Labilibaculum antarcticum: one gene and its partner. The main gene of each other region encodes a partner of the protein of the gene in region 2 in a complex. Links are inferred from orthologs where the notes say so. Each region holds a gene or a part of one and is shown on either strand. Other genes may lie near its edges.

Region 1 (5,010 bases), 3.5 Mb from region 2 along the record:
CATATTCAAAATTTGGATGAATCCTATTCATCGACAATACTTGCTCATGTAGAACAGGATCAATTGGTTGGGAAATACATTCCAAGTATTGAAAACTTTTCATTACTTGAGAATTTACCTAAATTCCCTGTAGCAGATCAAGTTATTCCTTTGGAAAGCATTCCAATATCACAAACATTGCAATGTTTTTCAATCTTACCAGAAGTTATTCTTAGTACAATACCTGAGGGGGATTTTCATATAAGAGCCCCGGTTTTAGCCTAACTTTCCTTTCCTGTTTTCCATAGGAAATTTCACTCGTTATATTATTATTCGTTTTCAACTTTATAGTTGAAAACATTTTACACATCGAATTCAACAAATCAAAATGGGTTTTATAGATACTACATTAGGTAAATTATTTGGTAATAAGTCAGATAGAGACCTTAAAGATTTGACCCCTTATTTAGGGCAGATTAAAGCAGAATATGAAAGAATCACAGTTTTAAGTACTGATGATCTTCGTGGAGAATCAGATAAATTAAAGCAACATATTCAGGATTTCATTAAAACGGAACAAGACGAAATATTAAGTCTTAAAGAAAAGGTTGAAAATGGCGATGTCTCAATCAATGAGAGAGAATTAATCTACGATCAGATTGACGAAATCGAAAATAAAATTGACGCTAAAATAGAAGAAGTACTGGACGAAATTCTTCCAACTGCTTTTGCTATTGTAAAAGATACAGCACGCAGATTTACCGAAAACGAAGAGCTGGAAGTAACAGCATCTAAATTTGATAGAGATTTAGCTCCCTATTACGATAACATACAAATAGATGGTGATACTGCGGTCTATTTTAATTCATGGACTGCAGGTGGAACTGAGATAACCTGGGACATGATTCATTACGATGTTCAGTTGATTGGTGGTACTGTTCTTCATCAAGGAAAAATTGCAGAGATGGCAACAGGTGAAGGTAAAACTCTTGTGGCTACCTTACCTGTATTTTTAAATGCATTAACTGGTAGAGGTGTTCACTTGATTACTGTGAATGATTACCTTGCAAAACGTGACTCGGAATGGATGGGACCAATCTACCAATTCCACGGACTATCTGTTGACTGTATCGATAAACACTCTCCAAATTCAGATGAACGAAGAAAAGCTTATGCATCTGATATTACTTTTGGAACAAATAATGAGTTCGGTTTTGATTACCTGCGTGATAATATGGCAACAAATCCTAAGGATTTGGTTCAACGCCGTCACAATTATTCGATTGTCGATGAAGTTGACTCGGTTTTGGTTGATGATGCACGTACTCCATTGATTATTTCCGGTCCAATTCCAAGAGGTGAGCATCAACAGTTTGATAATTTGAAACCTAAGGTTCAAAATTTGGTGAGAGCTCAAAATGAATTGGTAATGAAGATTTTTACCGATACTAAAAAATTACTGAACAGCGAAGATAAAAAGGAGCTTGAGGAGGGTGCAAAATTATTGCTTAGAACCTTTAAAGGTTTGCCAAAAATGAAGCCACTTATTAAATTCTTAAGTGAGCAGGGAAATAAGGCCATTCTTTTGAAAACCGAAAATTTCTATATGCAGGAAAATAGTAAAAATATGCACATCGTTACTGATGAGCTATATTTTATTATTGATGAACAGCATAATTCTATTGAACTTACTGATAAAGGAATCGACCTGCTTAGTGCTGATGCTGAAGATTCAGGTTTCTTTGTGTTACCTGATATTGGATCAGAAGTTGCCGTTATTGAAAAATCAGATCTTTCGGATGAAGAAAAATTAGCTAAGAAAGATGAAATGATTCAGGCTTACTCTGTAAGATCAGAAAGGGTTCATACAATTAACCAACTATTAAAGGCATATACTCTTTTCGAAAATGATGTAGAGTATGTTATGATGGATGGTAAGGTGAAAATTGTAGATGAGCAAACAGGGCGTATTATGGAAGGCCGTCGTTACTCAGATGGTTTACACCAGGCAATTGAAGCTAAAGAAAATGTAAAAGTAGAGGCTGCGACTCAAACATTTGCCACCATTACTCTTCAAAATTACTTTAGAATGTATCAGAAGCTTTCTGGTATGACTGGTACTGCGGAAACAGAAGCAGGTGAGCTTTGGGATATCTATAAATTAGAAGTTGTTGTAATCCCAACCAACCGTCCAATTATTCGTGACGACCGTGAGGATTTAGTCTATAAAACAAAACGAGAAAAATATTCAGCGGTAATTGATGAAATTGTTGATCTGGTAAAAGCTGGTCGTCCGGTTTTGGTAGGAACAACATCAGTTGAAATTTCTGAATTATTAGGTCGTATGCTTAAGATTAAAGGAATTAAGCACAACGTACTGAATGCAAAATTACATCAGCGCGAAGCAGATATTGTAGCGGAAGCAGGTCAATCAGGAACTGTAACCATTGCTACAAATATGGCTGGTCGTGGTACTGATATTAAGCTAACCAAAGCAGTAAAAGCTGCTGGTGGTTTGGCAATTGTTGGTACCGAGCGTCATGATTCCCGTCGTGTTGACCGTCAGTTACGTGGTCGTGCCGGTCGTCAGGGAGATGTTGGATCTTCTCAATTCTTTGTGTCTTTGGAAGATGATTTGATGCGTTTATTTAGCTCAGATCGTATTGTGAAGTTGATGGACAAAATGGGACTGAAAGAGGGTGAGGTAATTCAGCACAGCATGATTAGCAAATCGATAGAGCGTGCCCAGAAAAAAGTGGAAGAGAATAACTTCGGTATTCGTAAACGATTATTGGAGTACGATGATGTAATGAACTCTCAGCGTGAGGTTATTTATAAACGTCGCCGTCATGCCTTATTTGGTGAGCGTATTCAGGTTGATATTGCCAATATGATGTTTGATTTGTCTGAATTGATTGCAAATGAATATCATGGTGGTGATTTTGAGGAGTTTAAACTAGATTTAATTCGTACTTTATCAACCGATTCTCCAATCAGTGAAGAGGAATTAATGAAGGAGAAACCAGAAGTAGTTACTGAGAAGATTTACCAAGTGGTTTTAGATAACTACAAGCGAAAAGTGGAATCAATTAGCAAACAAGCTTATCCGGTAATCAAAAATGTATACGAATCCAAAGCGGAAATATATGAGAATATTGTGGTTCCATTCTCCGATGGTTCTAAAATGTTTCAGGTAGTAACCAACTTAAAGAAAGCATACGAGAGTAAGGCTGAAAACTTGGTTCGTTCTTTCGAGAAGGTATCTATTCTTGCAACCATTGATGATGCTTGGAAAGAGCATTTGCGTGAGATGGATGACTTGAAACAATCTGTTCAGAATGCTTCTTACGAACAAAAGGATCCATTGTTGATCTACAAATTTGAATCGTTCAATTTGTTTAAAACGATGATTGAAACTACAAATAAGAGTGTTGTTAGCAGCTTAATGAAAGGTCATATTCCATTATCGGATCCTGAAGATATTCGTAAGGCCGAAGAGCGTAAAAGAACCGATTTAAGCAATTTAAAAACTACCAAAGAAGAAATTGGCGGAGGTCGGGGCAAATCGGAGCCAAAAAAGATGGAGCCAGTTCGTGTCGCTCAAAAAGTGGGTAGAAATGAACCTTGTCCTTGTGGTAGTGGTAAAAAATACAAACAATGTCATGGAAAAGGAGTTCCTGCTTAATTTCCATAATTAAAAAAATCATACTAAATTGACATGGATTGTTTCGCAAGTCGAAACAATCCATTTAGTTTTACTTACCAAAATTTAAAAAACGCATATGTTGCTTTCAATCCTTTGGGATATCGACCCGGAAATATTTAGAATCGGCCCTGTAGCTGTCCGTTGGTACGGATTACTTTTCGCTTTAGGCTTTTTGTTGGGATATTATTTGGTAGAAAAGATGTTTAAAAAAGATGGTATTGAACTGGAATGGCTTGATAAGTTGTTTCTGTATACCATGATTGCAACAGTTGTAGGAGCTCGTTTGGGACATGTATTCTTTTATGGTTGGGAATTCTATTCTCAGCATCCAGCGGAAATTATAAAAATTTGGCGTGGAGGATTAGCTTCTCATGGCGCTACAATTGGAATTCTTATCGCATTGTGGTTTTATTCAAAGAAAGTCAGCAAGAAGTCAATGCTTTGGATATTGGATTACGTCGTAATTCCAGTTGCCTTGGCGGGATGTTTTATTCGTTTTGGAAATTTGATGAACTCTGAAATTATCGGAACTCAAACTCATTCGGAATGGGGGATTCAATTCATCAGAGCATCTATTTATGAGCCATTGGCTCCTCGACATCCAGCTCAGTTATACGAGTCAATATGTTATTTAATTTCCTTTGCTGTATTGTCGTTCATGTATTGGAAAACAAATGCAAAACAATACAGTGGAAGACTGTTTGGAGCCTTTTTCGTGATGATTTTTACTGCACGTTTCTTTATCGAATTCATAAAAGAAAATCAGGAAGCTTTTGAACAGGGAATGGCATTGAATATGGGACAATTATTAAGTATACCTTTTGTTTTAATTGGGTTGTTCTTTTTTATACGATCCTTTAAAATAAAACCAGTGGCTTAGTACAAAAACAGCATAAAAAAAGCCGAATCATTTCTGATTCGGCTTTTTTGTTGTTTGAATCTCTTTTTAAAATCAAGTTTGCCAATCCATATCATCCAAAAAAGCCTTCCTAATGATGGGAAAGCACTTCAAACCGTCCAAAGCCTGTTCCCAAAAGTGGGAGAGCACTCAAAACCATCATAAGCCTCTTTCCCGAATATGGGAGAGCAGTTTGAACTACCCAAAGCAAGTTGCCTAATTATGGGAGAGCAGCTTGAATCATCCAAAGCTTGCTCCTAATTGTGGGAAATCACTTCTAACCGATACAATCCTGTTTCCCAATTGAGGGAGTGCACTTCGAAGCATTCAAGGCAAATTCCCCAATATGGGAAGGCATTTAAAATCACCCAAACAGGATTACCAGATCATGGAAAAGTATTTAGCTTTATGCTTCCTTCAATATTTC
Region 2 (2,978 bases):
TTGCTAAATCAAAAGGTTCATCAAACCCACATAACCTTGTAAAAGCTACTATAGGTGCATTGGCTGAATTGAGAGATGCACATACAGTTGCTGAACACAGAGGGGTATCATTAGATAAAGTGTTTAACGGTTAAGAAATAAGGAAATGGCTAAGATTAAAATTACTCAGGTAAAGAGCAAAATTGGAAGCACTGATCGCCAAAAGAAAACCTTGGAAGCATTGGGATTAAATAAGATCAATGCGACTGTTGAACATGAAGCCACACCTCAGATTAAAGGTATGGTGGCGAAAGTACAACACCTTGTTTCCGTTGTAGAATAATTATTGTTAATATTTAGTATTAAATAGATATGGACTTAAGTAACTTAAAACCCGCAGAAGGATCAACTAAGACTTGTAAAAGAATTGGTCGCGGACAAGGATCTGGACGAGGAGGAACCTCAACCAGAGGACATAAGGGTGCAAAGTCAAGATCTGGATACTCTAAAAAAGTTGGTTTCGAAGGTGGTCAAATGCCTTTACAACGAAGAGTTCCTAAGTTTGGATTTAAAAACATTAATAGAAAAGAATATAAAGCTATTAATGTTGATGTTTTACAAGCCTTGGCAGAAAAAAATAGCATTACTATAATCGATAGAGACGTTTTAATGGCAGCAGGTATGGCGTCAAAGAACGACAATATTAAGATTTTAGGACATGGTATTATTACTGCGAAGCTTGAAGTTAAAGCTCACGCATTCTCGAAATCGGCTATAGCAGCGATTGAAGCAGTCGAAGGAACAGTTGTTAAATTGTAAGTTTAGATATGAAAGGTTTAATAGAAACATTGAAGAACATCTGGAAGATTGAAGATTTAAGATCTAGAATCTTAACTACTCTCGGTCTTGTGTTAGTGTATCGTTTAGGTACCATGGTTGTGTTGCCAGGGGTTGACCCTGCGCAGTTAGGTGCGTTAAAAGCGCAAACTCAAGACGGAGTTTTGGGATTATTAGATATGTTTTCCGGAGGAGCGTTTTCGAATGCATCAATCTTCGCATTGGGAATCATGCCTTATATTTCAGCTTCGATTGTAATTCAGTTAATGGGAATTGCGGTTCCTTATTTTCAGAAATTGCAACGTGAGGGTGAAAGCGGTACTCGAAAAATCAATCAGATCACAAGGTATCTAACTGTTATTATACTTGTACTTCAAGCACCTGGATATCTATTAAACTTACATTCACAATTGCCTGAGACAGCCTTTATTCTTAAAGGCTCATTATTTACAGTGTCTTCTGTGATGATTCTTGCAGCAGGATCGATGTTTATTATGTGGTTAGGAGAGAAAATTACTGATAAAGGAATTGGTAACGGAATCTCTATCATTATCATGATCGGTATTATTGCACGATTACCATTTTCATTCTTTGCAGAATTACTTTCAAAAATTGAAGGTCAAGGAGGAGGTTTAATTTTACTTGTATTAGAAATAGTAATTTTATTCCTTGTTTTTGCAGCAACAATATTGTTAGTTCAAGGAACACGGAAGATACCTGTTCAGTATGCAAAACGAATCGTAGGAAACAAACAATATGGTGGGGTTCGCCAGTACATTCCTTTAAAAGTGAATGCTGCTGGTGTAATGCCAATCATCTTTGCGCAAGCAATTATGTTTTTACCTATGGCGTTTGTAAACTATGCTAGTTCGGATGCTTTAACTGGAGTAGCTGCAGCATTATCTGATTTTACTGGATTTTACTACAACGCTTTATTCTTTGTAATGATTGTATTATTTACTTATTTCTATACTGCTATTACAGTAAATCCAACGCAAATGGCTGAGGATATGAAAAAGAATGGTGGATTTATACCAGGTATTAAGCCGGGTAAAAAAACTATCGATTTTTTAGATACTGTAATGTCTCGCATAACTTTACCGGGATCTATCTTTTTAGGTTTGGTTGCTATTATGCCAGCTTTTGCAATGATAGGTGGAGTGAATAACCAATTTGCACAATTTTATGGCGGTACTTCTTTATTGATTTTAGTCGGTGTTGTATTGGATACTTTACAGCAAATAGAGAGTCATCTTTTGATGCGTCACTACGATGGATTAATGAAGTCTGGTAGAATAAAAGGTAAATCTCCAGGAGGAGCTGCGGCTTTTTAAAATATTTTTGCTTTCTTTGCAATGATTTTTTACAAAACAGAAGAAGAAATAGAGTTGCTCAGTATGAGCAATTTGCTGGTGGCGAAAACTTTGGGTGTAATATCGAAAGAAATAGCTCCTGGAATATCAACTTTGAAGTTGGATAAAATTGCAGAGGAGTACATAAGAGACAATGGCGGTAAACCAGGGTTTCTTGGTTACGATGGATTCCCGAATACTTTATGTGTTTCTATAAACAGTGAAGTTGTTCATGGAATTCCATCTAACTATGAGTTGAAGGAAGGAGATATTGTTTCCTGTGATTGTGGTGTTTTGCTAAATAGTTTTTATGGCGATTCAGCTTATACATTTACTGTAGGTATAGTAGCTCCTAATGTTCGGCAACTGTTGAAGGTCACTAAAGAGGCTCTTTACAAAGGCGTAGAGCAAGCTGTCGAAGGTAATCATTTGGGCGACATAGGTTTTGCCATTCAAAGGCATGCAGAACAGAATTCATTTTCTGTAGTTCGAGAAATGGTAGGACACGGAATTGGGAAAAATCTTCATGAAGATCCGCAAGTTCCGAATTATGGAAAAAAAGGACGCGGATTGAAATTGAGAGAAGGACTGGTTTTGGCAATTGAACCAATGTTTAATCTTGGGAGAAGAGATATTTACCAAGATAGTAATGGATGGGCAATTGTTACTGCTGATGGGAAACCTTCAGCGCATTTCGAACATACAGTGGTAGTTCGGAAAGGAAAAGCTAAGATCTTATCCAGTTTTGAATTTATTGAAGATATACACTAATATAATTTAATGAGCTTATGGCTAAACAGCCTTCAATAG

Evidence for each region.
Region 1: the proteins of secY (region 2) and secA are in contact, whole or in part, in a crystal structure (PDB 3DIN), measured with the Thermotoga maritima proteins. The link is inferred for Labilibaculum antarcticum from one-to-one orthologs. Residues at the interface, in WP_004081795.1 of Thermotoga maritima: Glu108, Gly109, Glu110, Glu111, Ala236, Glu237, Arg238, Arg239, Ile240, Thr241, Ile242, Gln243, Tyr244, Ala245, Arg246, Arg247, Val248, Thr249, Gly250, Arg251, Arg252, Val253, Tyr254, Gly256, Ala257, Ser258, Thr259, Tyr260, Leu261, Pro262; in WP_004082002.1 of Thermotoga maritima: Glu261, Ala262, Arg263, Lys300, Ala301, Arg302, Thr303, Ile304, Ile305, Leu323, Tyr324, Asp325, Pro326, Val329, Ser330, Tyr333, Ile336, Lys340, Phe345, Val349, Glu363, Phe364, Tyr374, Ser375, Gly376, Gly377, Glu393, Ile395, Thr482, Ser483.

Annotation. Positions count from the first base shown.
Region 1 is NZ_AP018042.1:5,063,343-5,068,352, forward strand. The notes cover bases 1-3,864. They hold secA (preprotein translocase subunit SecA), read left to right. Parts: upstream 1-367; coding sequence 368-3,664; downstream 3,665-3,864. Other genes in these bases: ALGA_RS20255 (hypothetical protein), read left to right, coding at 1-264; lgt (prolipoprotein diacylglyceryl transferase), read left to right, coding at 3,762-3,864. Outside these bases: more of lgt, read left to right, coding at 3,865-4,565; ALGA_RS20270 (MutS-related protein), read right to left, coding at 4,990-5,010. UniProt on the Escherichia coli protein: Required for protein export, interacts with the SecYEG preprotein conducting channel.
Region 2 is NZ_AP018042.1:1,536,901-1,539,878, reverse strand. The notes cover bases 112-2,978. They hold secY (preprotein translocase subunit SecY), read left to right. Parts: upstream 112-806; coding sequence 807-2,150; downstream 2,151-2,978. Other genes in these bases: infA (translation initiation factor IF-1), read left to right, coding at 2,957-2,978; map (type I methionyl aminopeptidase), read left to right, coding at 2,172-2,939; rplO (50S ribosomal protein L15), read left to right, coding at 352-798; rpmD (50S ribosomal protein L30), read left to right, coding at 146-322; rpsE (30S ribosomal protein S5), read left to right, coding at 112-134. In the rest of the region: more of rpsE, read left to right, coding at 1-111. UniProt on the Escherichia coli protein: The central subunit of the protein translocation channel SecYEG. Consists of two halves formed by TMs 1-5 and 6-10.